Regions from separate parts of the Pseudomonas sp. ADAK2 TE3594 genome, predicted to be linked through region 3. Evidence: predicted binding sites of a transcription regulator. Region 3 holds the regulator's gene; each other region holds the start of a gene.
The links. Region 3 encodes FliA, which starts transcription of late flagellar genes. Its sites were predicted from a motif close to CTAAAGTTTNNNNNNNNNNNGCCGNTAA; they were not measured.
Positions count from the first base shown of each region.

Region 1: the regulator FliA is predicted to act here: its motif matches at 3,286-3,313, upstream of AB7M22_RS25915 (methyl-accepting chemotaxis protein).
Region 2: the regulator FliA is predicted to act here: its motif matches at 2,108-2,135, upstream of AB7M22_RS02095 (flagellar protein MotY).

Region 1 is NZ_JBRJGV010000001.1:5,746,445-5,752,206, reverse strand. Features, by position in the region: gene AB7M22_RS25930 (putative bifunctional diguanylate cyclase/phosphodiesterase) at 1-656, shown strand, start outside; gene AB7M22_RS25925 (NorM family multidrug efflux MATE transporter) at 760-2,157, opposite strand; gene AB7M22_RS25920 (LysR substrate-binding domain-containing protein) at 2,315-3,235, shown strand; gene AB7M22_RS25915 (methyl-accepting chemotaxis protein) at 3,421-5,397, shown strand; gene AB7M22_RS25910 (aldose 1-epimerase family protein) at 5,649-5,762, shown strand, end outside.
Region 2 is NZ_JBRJGV010000001.1:481,642-487,403, forward strand. Features, by position in the region: gene AB7M22_RS02080 (peroxiredoxin) at 1-200, shown strand, start outside; gene rnt (ribonuclease T) at 321-998, opposite strand; gene pyrC (dihydroorotase) at 995-2,041, opposite strand; gene AB7M22_RS02095 (flagellar protein MotY) at 2,199-3,107, shown strand; gene AB7M22_RS02100 (argininosuccinate synthase) at 3,237-4,454, shown strand; gene AB7M22_RS02105 (hypothetical protein) at 4,597-5,205, opposite strand.
Region 3 is NZ_JBRJGV010000001.1:998,377-1,004,138, forward strand. Features, by position in the region: gene flhA (flagellar biosynthesis protein FlhA) at 1-336, shown strand, start outside; gene flhF (flagellar biosynthesis protein FlhF) at 348-1,673, shown strand; gene fleN (flagellar synthesis regulator FleN) at 1,792-2,622, shown strand; gene fliA (RNA polymerase sigma factor FliA) at 2,619-3,359, shown strand; gene AB7M22_RS04470 (chemotaxis response regulator CheY) at 3,527-3,898, shown strand; gene AB7M22_RS04475 (protein phosphatase CheZ) at 3,921-4,709, shown strand; gene AB7M22_RS04480 (chemotaxis protein CheA) at 4,763-5,762, shown strand, end outside.

The DNA of each region.
Region 1 (5,762 bases), 4.7 Mb from region 3:
AACGCGGCTTGCTGCCCCCCAGCGAATTCGTGCCGCTGGCCGAGCAAAGCGGTTTGATTGTGCCGCTGGGTTACTGGGTGATTTCCCGGGCCTTGCGGGACATGCAGGCGTTGCGCGAACGAGGTCTGCCTGCGCTGCACATGGCGATCAACCTGTCGTTCCGGCAGTTTCAGGACAGCCAATTACTGTCGACCCTGAGCCGGCTGATTGCCGAGCGTGGCGTCGAGGCGCAATGGCTGGAATTTGAACTGACCGAAACCGCGGTGATGCGTCGTAGCGATCTGGTCAAGCAGACCATGGACGCCCTCGGGCGTTTGGGCGTGCGCTTCTCGCTGGACGATTTCGGCACCGGGTTCTCTTCGTTCGTGCACCTCAACAGCCTGCCGATTGCCTTGTTGAAGGTCGACAAGAGCTTTGTCGGCGGCATGGAAGAGCGGGAAGAAAATCGCAAACTGGTGCACGCGATGATCAACCTGGCACACAACCTCAACCTCGAAGTGGTCGCCGAAGGCGTGGAAACACCAGAGCAGCTGGATTTGTTGCGCGGCTTTGGTTGCGATCAGGTGCAGGGGTATCTGATCAGCAAGCCGTTGCCGTTGGCGGAACTGGTTGAGTATTTGACCTTGGGTTCCAGTCAGCAGGTTGTGCTCGCTTAACGACGTACCGTAGGAGCGAGGCTTGCCCGCGAATGGCATCACGCGGTGTCTCTGATACACCGCGTGATGCCATTCGCGGGCAAGCTTCGCTCCTACAGGGATCTCAATCTGGCTGCGCGACCTGGAAATTCTGCTCTGACGCCGGCTCGCGTCTGATCATCCGCTTCATCTTCCATTCAAACGCCAGCGTCAGGCTCACCGCCGCACACGCCAGCCCCAGCGCCAAACCCCACCAGACCCCCGTTGGCCCCCAGTTCAAATGGAAGGCCATCCACCACGCGGCCGGCGCACCGATCAGCCAATAGCAACCCAAACCCACCAGGAATGTGGTCTTGGCATCCTTGAGCCCGCGGATGCAGCCCATGGCGATGGTTTGTGTGCCATCGAACAGCTCGAACCACGCCGCCACCGCCAACAGGCTCACGGCCAGGTTGATGACTTCGCGGAACGCCGGATCGTTGTGGTCCAGAAACAAGCCGATCAACTGATGCGGCAGCAACCAGAAAACCATGGCAAACCCCAGCATCGACGCGGCGCCGAAGGCGATCCCGACCCGTCCGGCCAGCCGCGCATCGAGCAATTGCCCGGCGCCGTAATGCTGACCGATGCGCATGGTGATCGCGTAGGAAAGCCCCGCCGGAACCATGAACGCCACCGAGACGATTTGCAGGGCGATCTGGTGCGCCGCCAGTTGCGTACTGCCCATGGTGCCCATGCACAGCGCGGCGAAGGCAAACAGGCCGACTTCCACCGCATAGGTGCCGCCTATCGGCAGGCCCAGGCGCCATAATTCCTTCAAGTACTGACGGTTGGGCCGCGACAGCCCCTGGCGTAATGGATACGCGTCGTAAGCCGGATGCCGACGAATATGCAGCGCGAGCGCCAGCGCCATGAGGTTGGCAACGATCGCCGTGACCAGGCCGATGCCCACCAGGCCCATTTTCGGTAGGCCGAACATGCCGGTGATCAACGCATAGTTGAGCAGGAAATTGGCCACAGTGCCGGCGAGGCTGATGACCATTACCGGTGTCGCCCGGCCGATGGCGCTAGTGAAACCGCGCAACGCCATGAAGCTCAGGTAGCCGGGCAGGGCGAATGGCAGAATCAACAGAAACTGGCCGGCAGCCTGGACGTTGGTTTCGGTCTGGCCGAACAGCAACAACACCGGTTTGAGGTTCCACAGCAGCAAACCCGCCACCAGCGCCATCAACCAGGCCAGCCACAATCCGGCCTGGGTCAGCCGCGCCGCGCCGATGATGTCGCCCGCGCCCTGACGGATCGCCACCAGGGTGCCGACGGCGGCGATCACGCCGATGCAGAAGATCGATACGAACGAGTACGTCGCCGCGCCCAGGCCGCCACCGGCCAGCGCTTCGGGGCTCAGGCGCGCCATCATCAAGGTGTCGGTAAGGACCATCAACATGTGCGCCAACTGCGAGGCAATCAACGGCCCCGCCAGCCGCAGGATGGCCCAGAGTTCAATACGCGCTGGATGCTGCATGGTCATCACGCTCGATTGTCAGAGATAACAGGAAGCGTCGATTCTCGGCGCTCTGCGGGGTTTGCACAAAGGGATAAAAAGGATGGGTGGCATGATTAAAACTCATGCTGGGGAGTTTCTGATAAGTTGGTTCCATCGCGCTATAGGAGCCTTCCTGATGTCCCGTCGTCTTCCTCCCTTGTACGCCCTTCGAGCATTCGAAGCGGCGGCGCGGCATAGCTCGTTTACTCGCGCGGCCGAAGAACTGTCGATCACGCAAAGTGCAGTCAGTCGGCACATTCGTACGCTCGAAGAGCATTTCGCCTGTCGGCTGTTTCATCGCAGCGGGCGCAACCTGCAACTGACCGAATCGGCGCGGCTGATCCTGCCCGGCATTCGTGAAGGCTTCACCGCCCTCGAGCGGGCCTGCAATACCTTGCGTGCCGAAGACGACATCCTGCGCATGAAAGCCCCATCGACCCTGACCATGCGCTGGCTGTTGGCGCGGCTCAGCCGTTTTCGACACTTGCGCCCGGGCAACGAGGTGCAATTGACCAGCGCCTGGATGGACATCGATACGGTGGACTTCAACCATGAGCCCTTTGACTGCGCTGTCATCCTCAGCAACGGACATTTTCCACCGGACTGGGAGGCGACTTTCCTGTTCCCCGAAGAGCTGATTCCGGTGGGGGCGCCGAATCTTCTGAAGGATCAGCCGTGGGACGTTGCGCGCCTGGCCAGTACCGAACTGCTGCACCCGACGCCGGACCGCCGTGACTGGCGCAACTGGCTGGAGCGCATGGGCCTGACCGATCAAGTCTCGCTCAAGGGTGGGCAGGTGTTCGACACGCTGGAGCTGGGCATGATCGCCGCTGCCCGGGGTTACGGCGTGTCCATGGGCGATTTGCTGATGGTGGCGGAGGATGTTGCACAGGGACGTCTGAGTTTGCCGTGGCCGACGGCCGTCGCCAGTGGTGAGAATTATTACCTGGTCTGGCCGAAAACCCGCCCCGGCGGCGAACGTTTGCGCCGCCTCAGCGATTTCCTGCAAGGCGAAGTCCGGGCCATGGAATTACCGGATGTCGAACGCTTGGGCTGAATCGATAGAGCCGCCGCAATGGCGGCCTTGAGCCATATCCCCGTTAATTACTCAAGTATTCAGCTTTGCCGCCGAAAATCTGCTGATGGGACCTTCGTTCAGGTTCCATGTTTTCCCCACAATCAGAAATTTTGCCGAGTGTGCGATGGGATCAGATTGATCCGGCCACTGGGTCAGGAGCTGTCATGTCTCAACCTCGTGCTCGGATTGCCTCACAGCTGGGTCTTGCGCTTGCCGTGATACTGGCGATTGTCATCAGCGGCAGTACCGTGTTCGCCCTGCGCTCGCTGGACACCGCCAACCTCGCCACTCGCGAAGAACACCTGGCCAGCGAGGCCCGCTTGCTTGCCGATCAGCTGAGCACCTTTCACGGCACCTTGCGTGAAAGCACCCAGCGCCTGGCCGGCCTGTTCGAGCAGCGATTCAGTACTGGCCTGAGCGTGCATCCGGACGAACCGGTAGCCGTGGCGGGCACTCAGACTCCCGGGCTGCGTTTGGGGAGTGAAGTGCTGAACAACAACTTCAAGATAGTTGACGAGTTCAAGCAGATGACTGCAGGCGTCGCGACCGTGTTCGTTCGCAGCGGTGAAGAATTCATTCGGGTCAGCACGAATGTCACCAAACAAGACGGCAGCCGTGCCATTGGCACTCTGCTCGACCACGCAAACCCGGCTTACGCCCGTTTGATGGCGGGGCAGAGCTACCTGGGTCGAGCTTTGCTTTTTGAACGCTTCTACATGTCGCAGTACACCCCCGTACGTGACAGCAGCGGTAAGGTCATTGCCGTGTTGTACGTAGGATTCGATTACACCGACGCGCAGAACGCACAGTTCGCCAACCTCAAACGCTTCCGTATCGGCCAGACCGGCTCCTTGGCACTGCTGGATGAGCAGAACAAATGGCTGGTGCCGATTGCCGGTGTGCAAGCGCTGGATCAGGCGGTCCCGAGCATCGTCGGTCTGGCCAAGACACCGGGCAAAGGCGACTTCTGGAGCGACAAGTCGCAAGACTTTTACAGTGTTGCCGTGCCGTTCGAAGGCGGGCCGTGGTCGGTGGTGGCGAGCATGCCGAAAACCGAAATCCGCGCGGTGACCTGGAGCGTCGGCATTCAATTGGCGATCGGCAGCCTGCTGGCGATGTTATTGGCGGTCGGTGCGGCGGTCTGGTTGCTGCGCAGCAAGCTGGCGCCACTGGGTGATCTGGTGCATCAAGCCGAAGCCTTGGGCGCTGGGGATTTGAGTGTTCGCCTGAACGTGTCGAGTAATGACGAAATCGGCCAACTTGCCCGCGCCTTCAACCAGATGAGCCAGGCCCTGTCGACCATGGTCGAGCACATCCGCCGAGCGTCGGGAGAGGTCAACAGCCGTGCCCAGGCGTTATCCGGTTTGTCCGGTGGCGCCTATGAAGGGATGGAACAGCAGTCCGGCGAAATCACCAGCATGGCCGGCGCCGTAGAAGAATTCAGCGCCACCTCGCTGAACATCGCCGACAACATGGGCAACACCCAGCGTCTGGCGCAGGAAAACGCACAGCAAACCCAGATCGGTCGTACGTCGATGGACGAAGCGTCCTCGTCCCTGGAGCAAATCGCCGGTGCACTGAACAGCACCGCAACGGTGATCAATACCTTGGGGCAGCGCTCCCAGGAAATCGGCGGCATTGTCGGGGTGATTACCGCGATCGCCGAGCAAACCAATTTGCTGGCGCTCAACGCCGCCATCGAAGCCGCCCGCGCCGGTGAGCAGGGCCGTGGATTTGCGGTGGTCGCTGATGAGGTGCGCAACCTGGCCTCACGTACCCGTCAGGCCACTGACGAAATTTCCGGGATGATTCAAAGCATCCAGCAGGAAACCGGCAACGCCATCAGCACCATGGAGCAGGGCAACGTGTTGATGCAGGAAGGCCTGTCGCGCAACGCCAACGTCGCCTCGGCTCTGGCGCGGATCGATGAGCAAAGCCGCTCGGCTGGTCAGCAATTCGCCGCCATCACCACCGCGACCCAGGAACAAAGCAGCACCGCGACCTTGCTCAGCAGCAATCTGCAAAGCATCGCTTTGGCGAACAGTGAACAGCGCGAAGTAGTGTCCAACCTGGCTGTGACTGCCAAAGAGCTGGAGAAGCTCGCGGCGGACTTGCGGCATGAGGTTGACCGGTTTCGCTGAGTCGCTGCTCAAATCGCCATCGCGAGCAGGCTCGCTCCCACAGTTGATCTCGGTTGTTCACCTTAGATCTAATGTGGGAGCGGGCTTGCTCGCGAAGGGATCGACCCAATTCCCGATTTGTCCCAATCTGCGGATCAATTCCTCTCTAGTCGTCTTCCTTGGCATTTAGCACCAGTGTCTCGATTTTTATGCTTGCTGAAACGTTTCTTCAAGTCTATAAAAATGGCACAACTCCAAGAAAGGCTGCTGCCATGACCCCGCTCAAACTTATCGTTGCCCTCAGCGCACTGTCCGCTGCTTCCCAAGCCATGGCCTGGGACTATGTTTTGCTCGACACCGACAAAGCCGCCCAGAACTGGCAGATC
Region 2 (5,762 bases), 520 kb from region 3:
GCGTTGTCCGCTCGCAGATCATCAACGACCTGCCGCTGGGCCGTAACATCGAAGAGCTGATCCGTCTGGTCGACGCTCTGCAATTCCACGAAGAGCACGGCGAAGTTTGCCCTGCCAACTGGAAAAAAGGCGACAAAGGCATGACCGCTTCCACCGAAGGTGTTGCGGCTTACCTGACCGAGAACGCTGCTGCGCTGTAAGGCACGTTCGAGGCATAAAAAAACCGGCTGCCAAGGCCGGTTTTTTTATGGGCGGGATAAACCCAGGCTGTTCACTTGTGGCGATAAGAGCAAGCTCTCTCGCCACAGATCAGTGACGGATCAGTCGTTGTAGTCTTCCCAGCCGCCCATTTGTTTCCAGCGATTGACGATGCCGCAGAACAGATCAGCCGTCTTCTCGGTGTCGTAGCGGGCCGAGTGGGCCTCGCGACCGTCGAAGTCGATATCGGCTGCCTGGCAGGCCTTGGCCAATACGGTTTGACCGTAGGCCAGACCGGCGAGAGTCGCCGTGTCGAAACTGGAGAACGGGTGAAACGGGTTGCGTTTCATGTCCAGGCGCGCGACAGCGGCGTTGAGGAAGCCCAGGTCGAAGCTGCTGTTGTGCCCGACCAGAATCGCCCGTTTGCAACCGTTGGCCTTCAGAGCCTTGCGCACACCGCGGAAGATATCGGTCAGGGCCGCTTCTTCACTCACCGCCATGCGAAGCGGGTGATCGAGCTTGATCCCGGTGAATTCCAGGGCTGCCGCTTCGATGTTCGCGCCTTCGAAAGGCTCGACCCGGAAGAAATAGGTGTGCTCAGGGTACACAAAGCCTTTTTCATCCATGCCGATCACGGTGGCGGCGATTTCCAGCAGGGCATCGGTGGCCGAGTTGAAACCACCGGTTTCTACGTCGACAACGACCGGCAGGTAACCACGGAACCTGGCTGCCATTGGATGGCGGGAACCGCCTCCGCCGCCATTACCGTCCTGTTCGTCGTCGAAATGGTCTTCACTCACGCGTGTTCCTCCAGCAGGCGCCAGCGCAGTTTTTCACCGGCGCGCAGCGGGATTACAGTCAGCTCGCCAAACGGCAGGCTGGTTGGGGCGGTCCACTCATCGCGGACCAGGGTGATGCGATCGGTGTTCGCCGGCAGGCCGTAGAAACGCGGGCCATTGAGGCTGGCGAAGGCTTCGAGCTTGTCCAGCGCGTTGCGCTGTTCAAAGGCTTCGGCATACATCTCGATCGCGGCATAAGCGGTGTAGCAACCGGCACAACCGCAAGCCGCTTCTTTGGCGTGCTGGGCATGGGGCGCCGAGTCTGTGCCGAGGAAGAACTTGTCGCTGCCGCTGGTAGCGGCGTCGAGCAGGGCTTCCTGGTGGGTATTACGCTTGAGGATCGGCAGGCAGTAGAAGTGCGGCCGAATCCCGCCCACCAGCATGTGGTTGCGGTTGTACAGCAGGTGGTGCGCGGTGATGGTTGCGCCAACGTTGGCCGAAGCCTCGTTGACGAACTGCACGGCGTCAGCGGTGGTGATGTGTTCAAACACCACTTTGAGGGTCGGGAAACGCTCGACCACTCGACGCATGTGCTCATCGATGAAGATTTTTTCGCGATCGAACACGTCGACATCGCCACGGGTGACTTCACCGTGAACCAACAAGGGCATCCCGACTTCAGCCATGGCCTCGAGTGCGGGGAAAATCTTGTCGATGCTGGTGACGCCAGAATCCGAGTTGGTGGTCGCGCCGGCCGGGTACAGCTTGGCGGCGTGAATGAAACCGCTGGCCTTGGCCTCGCGAATTTCTTCGGGCTGTGTGCGGTCGGTCAGGTACAGCACCATCAACGGTTCGAAGCGACTGCCGGCCGGGCGTGCAGCGAGAATCCGCTGGCGATAGCCGTCGGCTTCAGCGGCGTTACGCACCGGAGGTACCAGGTTGGGCATGATGATGGCGCGACCAAAGGTGCGCGCGACATCCGCAACGGTATTGGTCAACACAGCACCATCGCGAAGATGAATATGCCAGTCGTCGGGACGCAGCAGGGTCAGGCGGTCGGACATGAGGGGATTCCAGGCGGGTCAAACTCAGGGGAATGCTACCGGAAAAGACTCTTGCAGGCACTCGCTATCAAGTTTTGCGGCAAGCTTCCGATATCCAACAGGTACGCCGTAAATATGTGTGTCGGTCTTTTTGTTGCAGAAGCCAGTGGAGCCTCCCGTGCGCCAGCGTTATTTAGCCTTGCTCAGTGTGTTTGCCAGCCTTCCCGCGATGGCGCTCACTTTCCAGACCCGTCTGGAGAGCATCGAGTGGACGGTCGAAGGTGACAAGTTCGAATGCCGCCTGACTCAACCCATCACCGATTTCGGTTCGGGGGAGTTCGTGCGTCGCGCTGGCGAGCAGGCGACATTTCGTCTGAAGGCCTACAACTCGATGATCGGTGGCGGTTCCGCGACCTTGCTGGCGGCCGCTGCACCATGGCAGCCGGGGCGTGGCGACATCAACCTGGGCTCGGTGCGAATCGGCAGTGGCAACGTGCTGTTCAACAGCTCGCAAGTTCAGGCCGGGCGCCTGATCAGTGGGTTGATGGACGGTCGCAGCCCGGTCGTTCGACACTCCTCGGGGGACGGTCGGGTATCTGAAGTCCGCCTGCTGCCGGTCAAATTCAGCAAGGCCTACAGTGACTATCAGGGTTGTGTGGCCAAGTTGCTGCCGCAGAATTTTGAACAGGTGAAGCAATCCGAAGTCGGCTTTCCGGGGGAGGGCATCGATCTCGACGCCCAAGCCAAGGCCCATTTGCAGGTCATGCTGGAGTTCATGAAAGCCGATCCGACGGTCAACCACATTGAACTCGACGGCCATTCCGACAACAGCGGCAACCGCCTGACCAACCGCGAACTGTCGCGACGCAGGGCGTTGGCCGTGATGGATTTCTTCAAGGCCAATGGTATTCAGGAATCGCAGATCACCCTGCGTTTTCACGGTGAGCGCTATCCTCTGGCGCCGAACACCAATGCCGCCAATCGGGCGAAAAACCGCCGGGTTGCCGTACGTCTTGAACGGGTCGCGCCGACCGAGCAACCGGCGCCTCAAGCCACCGCTTCCGCGGGCAGCGCGAAGACCTCCTGAACCTGCTGAAATCGTCGCTCGCTCGACATAATCTGTCGCTTCGTCGTCATAAGCTGTCGCGCCTCTGTAAATTATCCTGCATGAGCGGTAGACTTGACGGCTTTCCGTAGAACCCCGTGGAGTGATGGCATGGCGGACGTAAACAAGGTCGTTCTGGCGTATTCCGGCGGCCTGGACACTTCGGTGATCCTCAAGTGGCTGCAGGATACTTATAACTGTGAAGTAGTGACCTTCACCGCTGACCTGGGTCAGGGCGAAGAGGTCGAACCGGCCCGCGCCAAGGCACAGGCCATGGGCGTAAAAGAAATCTACATCGACGATCTGCGCGAAGAATTCGTGCGCGATTTCGTGTTCCCGATGTTCCGCGCCAACACCGTTTATGAAGGCGAGTACCTGCTGGGTACTTCCATCGCTCGTCCGTTGATCGCCAAGCGCTTGATCGAAATCGCCAACGAAACCGGCGCTGACGCCATTTCCCACGGCGCGACCGGCAAGGGCAACGACCAGGTTCGTTTCGAACTGGGCGCCTACGCCTTGAAGCCAGGCGTGAAAGTGATTGCTCCTTGGCGCGAATGGGACCTGCTCTCCCGTGAAAAGCTGATGGATTATGCTGAAAAGCACAACATCCCGATCGAGCGTCACGGCAAGAAAAAATCCCCGTATTCGATGGATGCCAACCTGCTGCACATCTCCTATGAAGGCGGCGTGCTGGAAGACACCTGGACCGAGCACGAAGAAGACATGTGGCGCTGGACCGTCTCCCCGGAGAAGGCTCCTGATAAAGCACAGTACCTGGAACTGACCTACCGCAACGGCGACATCGTCGCACTGGACGGTGTCGAAATGACTCCGGCCACCGTGCTGGCGACCCTGAACCGGATCGGTGGCGAACACGGTATCGGCCGTCTGGACATCGTCGAAAACCGCTACGTCGGTATGAAGTCCCGCGGATGCTACGAGACCCCGGGCGGCACCATCATGCTGCGCGCTCACCGTGCGATCGAATCGATCACTCTGGACCGCGAAGTGGCTCACCTCAAAGACGAGCTGATGCCTAAATACGCCAGCTTGATCTACACCGGTTACTGGTGGAGCCCTGAGCGTCTGATGCTGCAACAGATGATCGATGCTTCCCAGGCCCACGTGAACGGCGTAGTGCGCCTGAAGCTGTACAAGGGCAACGTGATCGTCACCGGCCGCAAGTCCGACGAGTCGTTGTTCGACGCCAACATCGCGACCTTCGAGGAAGATGGCGGCGCCTACAACCAGGCCGATGCGGCGGGCTTCATCAAGCTCAATGCCTTGCGCATGCGCATCGCGGCGAACAAAGGTCGGAAGCTTTTCTGAGATCTTTGAGTCGGTAAAGGATGTGTGGCCTCGTTGATGAGGCCACATATCTGAAAGAGGGATACCCTGTCGTACACTGCGTATTCAGCTTTTCTTCTTGCCTTTGTTAATACCTTTCTTCGCTTCTTTCTCCAATGGCTCTTCAAGAGCTGGCTGCTGCGTGCCTGTAAAGATTTTGACCAATCATCGTCAGCTCGTGTGAATTCAAATTGTAAGCAATGCAGAACGTCGCACCGTTGCGTTTCTTGGTGTGCTTTGAATGCCTGAGTGCACTTTCCTTCAGCAACGTCTCCGACTCGGCACAGGTGAGAAATACGATCATCTGAGCAGGATTTTCCTGTGCTTGCTGGATGTTCTCCACCAAGGCGCTGAATGCCATTTTGTTGTTCATCCACCGTGCATCAATGATATGCAGGTCTTTCAAGTGCTGGGGCAGGCGTACGTGGTGCCGGGTCGAGCTTTCATGCGGTGCCGGGTCGTTTCCTGACCGATTAACGTTGCCCATGACCGTCATGAAGTGTTCCTCTTTTTCGAAATCGGAGGGCGCGTAAAGCGATCGATAGTTGAAATTGAGTGTGACGAAAAAAAGAAAAAGTAAATAAAAGGGGAAACTAATCAGAAACCAGACATAGAGTTCTCTATCCTTGTTGTCGAGAAAGGGGAGGGACACGGCGGCCGATGTTTCAGACAGTGCTGCAAATATTGCAATGATTGTCATGGGGTTGGTGATTCTTTTTTTGAGTTTTATCATGTCTTCTGCTCATGAGATATTATTTCTTCTCGATTTGTTTGTGGGTGTGGATCTTGGGGGGATAATTAATGAATGAGGTTTTTCTGTTGTTATGTCGGGCTCTTTTTTAGTGGGTGATATGGGTCGTTATAGTAACTGTATTGTTCTTGGTTCAGGTATGGCTATTCATTTGTTTTAAAGTTATATAGGTTTATTCTGTGGGTGAAATGTTGCTGTGTGTGAGCTTTCATAAGTCATTCGAACCGAGTTGTACAGGGGCTGGAAAATGCTCGTTACTTTTAAGAGTAGCTCAATAGCCGAAGTCTGTCGGATTACCAGTGTCAGACCCTGTTCTTGTGTTTTTTGGTTGAAAGTCGATACAAAAAACTGTCGAAGTGCTGAGCAGCGTTCGGCTAGTAGCAATCTCATGACTCATGATATGCAATGATTTTTTGTAGGAATAATCCGTGTTGTTTGTAGGCCATGTCTCTCGCTGCGGGTGGCCGGGGGTGACGGCATGCCATGGGTGAAACGACTAGGCTATGGTGCGGGCTCTAAAAATTCGAACAGCGAAATTG
Region 3 (5,762 bases):
ATTGTAGGCACTGAGTCGGAGCTGCCTGTGATCACCTTGGAGCCAAGGTTGGAACAAATATTGCTCAATAGTCTTCAGAAGGCAGGACAAGGCTCGGAAGAGGGCGTTCTGCTGGAGCCAAGCATGGCAGAGAAGCTGCAACGCTCGTTGATCGAAGCGGCGCAGCGTCAGGAAATGCAAGGTCAACCGGTGATTCTGCTGGTGGCCGGTCCGGTTCGCGCGATGCTCTCGCGATTCGGCCGACTGGCAGTCCCGGGTTTGCATGTGTTGGCTTATCAGGAAATCCCTGACAACAAGCAAGTGACCATTGTTGCGACAGTAGGGCCCAACGGCTGAGGTAGTGGTTTATGCAAGTTAAGCGTTTTTTCGCCGCCGATATGCGTCAGGCCATGAAACTGGTTCGTGATGAGCTGGGCGCTGATGCCGCCATCATTGGCAATCGCCGGATCGCCGGTGGTGTCGAGCTGACGGCTGCCCTGGATTACAAATTGTCGGCGCTGGCCCCGCGTGTTCCGAACATGGAACTCGAGGACGAGCTGCGCAAGACCCAGTCGCGGATCGTCACCGCCCAGGCCGAACTGAGCCTGCGTGGCGATGGCGAGAGCGATAAGAGCACCAATCGTCAGTTGTTCGCCGGCCTGCCGTTGACCGCCGCCGAGCCGCTGATCGAGCCGACGCTGGCCGAGCCTCGGCGCCCGGCACCTGCGCCTGCCGCGGCGACCGGCGTCGACCCGCGTGCGTTCGACTCGATGCGTTTCGAGCTCAACAGCCTGCGTGAACTGATGGAAGTGCAACTTGGCTCGCTGGCCTGGAATCAGCTGCAAGGCAGTCGTCCGGCCCAGGCCAACCTCTGGCGTCGCTTGCAACGCATCGGCCTGTCCGGCCCGTTGTCGCGCGATCTGCTGGCGCTGATTACCGACATCGAAGAACCCCGTCAGGCCTGGCGCATGTTGCTCGCGCATCTGGCGCGGATGATCACCACCCCGGAAGTCGAGCCACTGGAAGAGGGCGGCGTGATTGCCATGGTCGGCCCGGCTGGCATGGGCAAGACCACCACGCTGGCCAAGCTGGCGGCTCGTTACGTGCTCAAGTACGGCGCGCAGAACATCGCGCTGGTGAGCATGGACAGCTATCGCATCGGCGCTCAGGAGCAGCTCAAGACCCTCGGCCGGATCCTCAACGTGTCGGTCACCCACGTCGATCCGGGCCAATCCTTGGTGCAGGCACTGGAGCCTTTGCTGCGCAAACGCGTGGTGCTGATCGATACCGCCGGCTTGCAGGCCAGCGATCCGGCACTGCGTATGCAGCTCGAAAGCCTGGCCGGACGCGGCATCAAATCAAAAAATTATCTGGTCTTGGCAACCACCAGCCAGAAACAGGTTCTAACTGCCGCTTATCACAGTTACAAACGTTGCGGCCTTGCCGGCTGCATCCTGACTAAACTGGATGAAACGGCAAGCTTGGGCGAGGTGTTGAGCCTGGCCATTAGTCATGAATTGCCGGTGGCTTACCTGACCGATGGCCCGCGGATTCCGGATGATTTGCATCTGCCGCGTCGTCATCAGTTGGTCAGCCGTGCCGTTAGCGTGCAAATGCAGGAAGAACCCAGCGAAGAAGCCATGGCTGATATGTTCGCTGACCTTTACCACAGTCCGACCAAGCGGGTTGGCTGAGGTATTTAATGAACGGTTTTTGTACCTACATCGATGGTCTGCCATGCATTGTTCAGTTGGTGAACGCGCAGCCAGTAATGTGGCCTCCGTCTAAGTAAGACAAGGTAAAGAAAATAACATGGGCAGCATGCATCCCGTACAGGTGATCGCGGTGACCGGCGGCAAAGGTGGCGTCGGGAAGACTAACGTGTCAGTGAACTTGTCCCTGGCTCTAGCTGAGCTCGGCCGGCGCGTCATGCTGCTGGATGCCGATCTGGGGCTGGCGAACGTTGACGTCCTGCTGGGGCTGACACCCAAACGTACCCTGGCCGACGTGATCGAAGGCCGCTGTGAGCTGCGCGATGTGCTGTTGCAAGGGCCCGGCGGTATTCGCATCGTCCCGGCCGCATCCGGCACCCAGAGCATGGTTCATCTGAGCCCGGCCCAGCATGCCGGCCTGATCCAGGCCTTCAGCGATATCGGCGACAACCTCGACGTATTGGTGATCGACACCGCTGCGGGCATTGGTGACTCGGTGGTCAGTTTCGTCCGCGCAGCGCAAGAAGTCTTGCTGGTGGTGTGCGACGAGCCGACCTCGATCACCGACGCCTACGCGCTGATCAAACTGCTGAACCGCGACTACGGCATGAACCGTTTCCGTGTCTTGGCCAACATGGCGCAGAGCCCGCAGGAAGGCCGCAACCTGTTCGCCAAGTTGACCAAGGTCACGGATCGTTTCCTCGACGTCGCCTTGCAATATGTCGGTGCGGTGCCTTACGACGAAAGCGTGCGCAAGGCCGTGCAGAAGCAGCGTGCCGTCTACGAAGCCTTTCCGCGTTCCAAGTGCGCCCTGGCGTTCAAGGCCATTGCGCAGAAGGTCGATACCTGGCCACTGCCGGCCAACCCACGCGGGCACCTGGAGTTTTTCGTCGAGCGCCTCGTGCAACAAGCGGCAGGACCCGTCCTATGACAGCCAGTGGCTACAACCTCTACAAGAAGTCGGCACGTGACGCGCAGTACGAGCTGATCGAGCGTTACGCGCCACTGGTCAAACGCATTGCCTACCACTTGCTGGCGCGTTTGCCGGCCAGTGTCCAGGTCGAAGACCTGATCCAGGCCGGGATGATCGGCCTGCTTGAAGTATCAACCAAATATGACGCCAGCAAAGGCGCGAGTTTCGAGACGTACGCGGGCATACGAATCCGCGGCGCGATGCTCGATGAAGTGCGCAAGGGGGACTGGGCACCACGTTCGGTTCACCGCAATACCCGCATGGTCAGCGACGCGATTCGCTCGATTGAAGCTAAAACCGGCCGTGACGCTAAAGATCATGAGGTTGCGGCCGAACTCCAATTGAGTCTCGACGATTATTACGGGATTTTGAACGACACCCTCGGCAGCCGGTTATTCAGTTTCGACGATCTGTTACAGGACGGCGAACACGAAGGGCTGCATGAGGATGGCGCCAGTGCTCATCTCGAGCCGTCACGCGATCTGGAAGATGAACGCTTCCAGGCGGCGCTGGCGGACGCGATTGCCAATTTGCCGGAGCGTGAGCGACTGGTGTTGGCGCTGTACTACGACGAAGAGTTGAATCTCAAGGAAATCGGTGAGGTCCTGGGGGTCAGCGAATCGCGGGTCAGCCAGTTACACAGCCAGTGCGCGGCCCGTTTGCGGGGGCGTTTGGGGGAGTGGCGAGCGCGCTGAAGGCAGTGTGGGGACACTGCGAATGGAGCTGGTGTGGTGTTGAACTGCGCCGGTCTCGATCTGTTGTGCTCCAGACAGTCATTGAGTGCTTTGCCGGATTGATTGAAATGGCGCGTCCAGGTGCTGGGCGCGTTTAAGACTGCTTGGAGGTCGAATTGGACAAGAACATGAAAATCCTCATCGTTGATGACTTCTCAACGATGCGGCGGATCATAAAAAACCTGTTGCGTGACCTTGGGTTCACCAACACGGTCGAGGCTGACGATGGCACCACTGCCATTCCGGTTCTCAACAGTGGGAGCATCGACTTTCTGGTAACGGACTGGAACATGCCTGGCATGACCGGTATCGATCTGCTGCGTCACGTGCGCGCCGATGAAAAGCTCAAGCACCTGCCGGTGCTGATGGTGACCGCTGAAGCCAAGCGCGAGCAAATCATCGAAGCGGCCCAGGCCGGTGTAAATGGCTATGTGGTCAAACCCTTCACGGCCCAGGCGTTGAAAGAAAAAATCGAGAAGATTTTCGAACGCATCGGTTGATGGACTGCGCCACGGGGGAGCTATGGAGCATAAAGAATCTTCAATGGGCGATTTTGAATCGACCCTGAAAAAACACGCGGTCGAACTGGTCGAGAGCCTTGAAAAAGGCAGGTTTGGCGATGCGGTGCAATTGATCCATGAGCTCAATCAGACCCGTGACCGCGGCCTGTATCAGGAGGTAGGCAAGCTCACCCGCGAGCTGCATAGCGCGATCGTCAATTTCCAGATTGACCCGCACATGCCGCAAGCCGAGGAAGTGTCTCAGATCACGGATGCCACCGAGCGCTTGGGGTATGTGGTCAAGCTGACCGAGGCCGCGGCGAACCGCACCATGGACCTGGTGGAAAACGCCACGCCGCTGATCAACAGCCTGAGCGACGAAGCTCAGGCGCTGAGCACGGATTGGGGACGGTTCATGCGTCGCGAAGTCGGGGCTGAAGAGTTCCGCGAACTGGCCCGGCGCGTCGACGGTTTCCTGACACGCAGCAGCGAAGATAACCGCGTCGTGTCGAGCAACCTCAACGACATTCTCCTGGCCCAGGATTACCAGGACCTCACCGGTCAGGTGATCAAGCGCGTGACCCAGTTGGTCACCGAAGTTGAAAGCAATCTGCTCAAGCTCGTGCTCATGGCCAGTCAGGTCGACCGCTTTGCGGGTATCGAACATGACCGTGATGCGATGCTGGCTGAAAAAGATCCGCAAAAACATCTCTCTCAGGGTGAAGGTCCGCAGATTCATGCCGATAAAAGAGAAGACGTTGTGTCCGGTCAGGACGATGTGGACGATTTGTTATCCAGCCTAGGATTTTAGAGTTTTAGCATTTTAGGTTTTTTAGGTTTTTAGACCTCAGGAGCACCCCCTTAATGAGCTTCGGCGCCGATGAAGAGATCCTTCAGGATTTCCTGGTTGAGGCCGGCGAGATTCTAGAGCAACTGTCCGAACAGCTGGTCGAGCTTGAAAGCCGACCGGATGATGCGGATTTGCTCAATGCAATTTTTCGCGGTTTTCACACTGTAAAAGGGGGCGCCGGCTTCCTCCAGCTCAACGAACTGGTGGAGTGCTGTCACATCGCCGAGAACGTGTTCGACATCCTGCGCAAGGGTGAACGACGCGTCGACTCGGAGCTGATGGACGTGGTTCTCGAAGCACTGGACGCGGTGAACAGCATGTTCAGCGAAGTCCGCGAACGCAGCCCGATCACGGCTGCCACTCCAGAATTGCTTGCAGCGTTGGCCCGTCTGGCCGAGCCGCAAACCGCCGATGAGTCGGCACCGGTCGCCGAGGTGGTGGAAGAACCTGCCGCTGAAGAATCGGGCGACATCACGGATAACGAATTTGAACAACTGCTGGACTCGCTGAACGCCGTCAAGGCTCAAGCCGAGGCTCCAGCGGCTGCGCCAGTGCCGACCAGCGATGCCTCGGCCAGCGATGAAATCACCGATGCCGAGTTCGAGTCGTTGCTCGATCAACTGCACGGCAAAGGCCAGTTCGCCGTCGATGCAGTAGTCGCGGCGCCCGCCGCACCGGCTGCCCCGAAAGCGGCAGGCGACAGCTCCGATATTACCGACGACGAGTTCGAAGCACTGCTCGACCAGTTGCACGGTAAAGGCAACTTTGCCGTCGATGCATTGGAGTCGGCGATTGCCGCCGTACCAGCTCCGGCTGCGCCAACCGCTAAAGCGGCCGGCGGCGATCTGATCTCGGATCATGAGTTCGAATCGCTGCTCGACGAATTGCATGGCAAAGGCAAGTTCACCGAGGTCGGCACCGGCGCAGTGGTTTCTGCTCCTGTCGCCAAGGCGCCAGCACCAGCTGCGAAACCTGTGGCCAAAGCCCCCGAGCCAAAAGCCGAAGCGCCGAAAC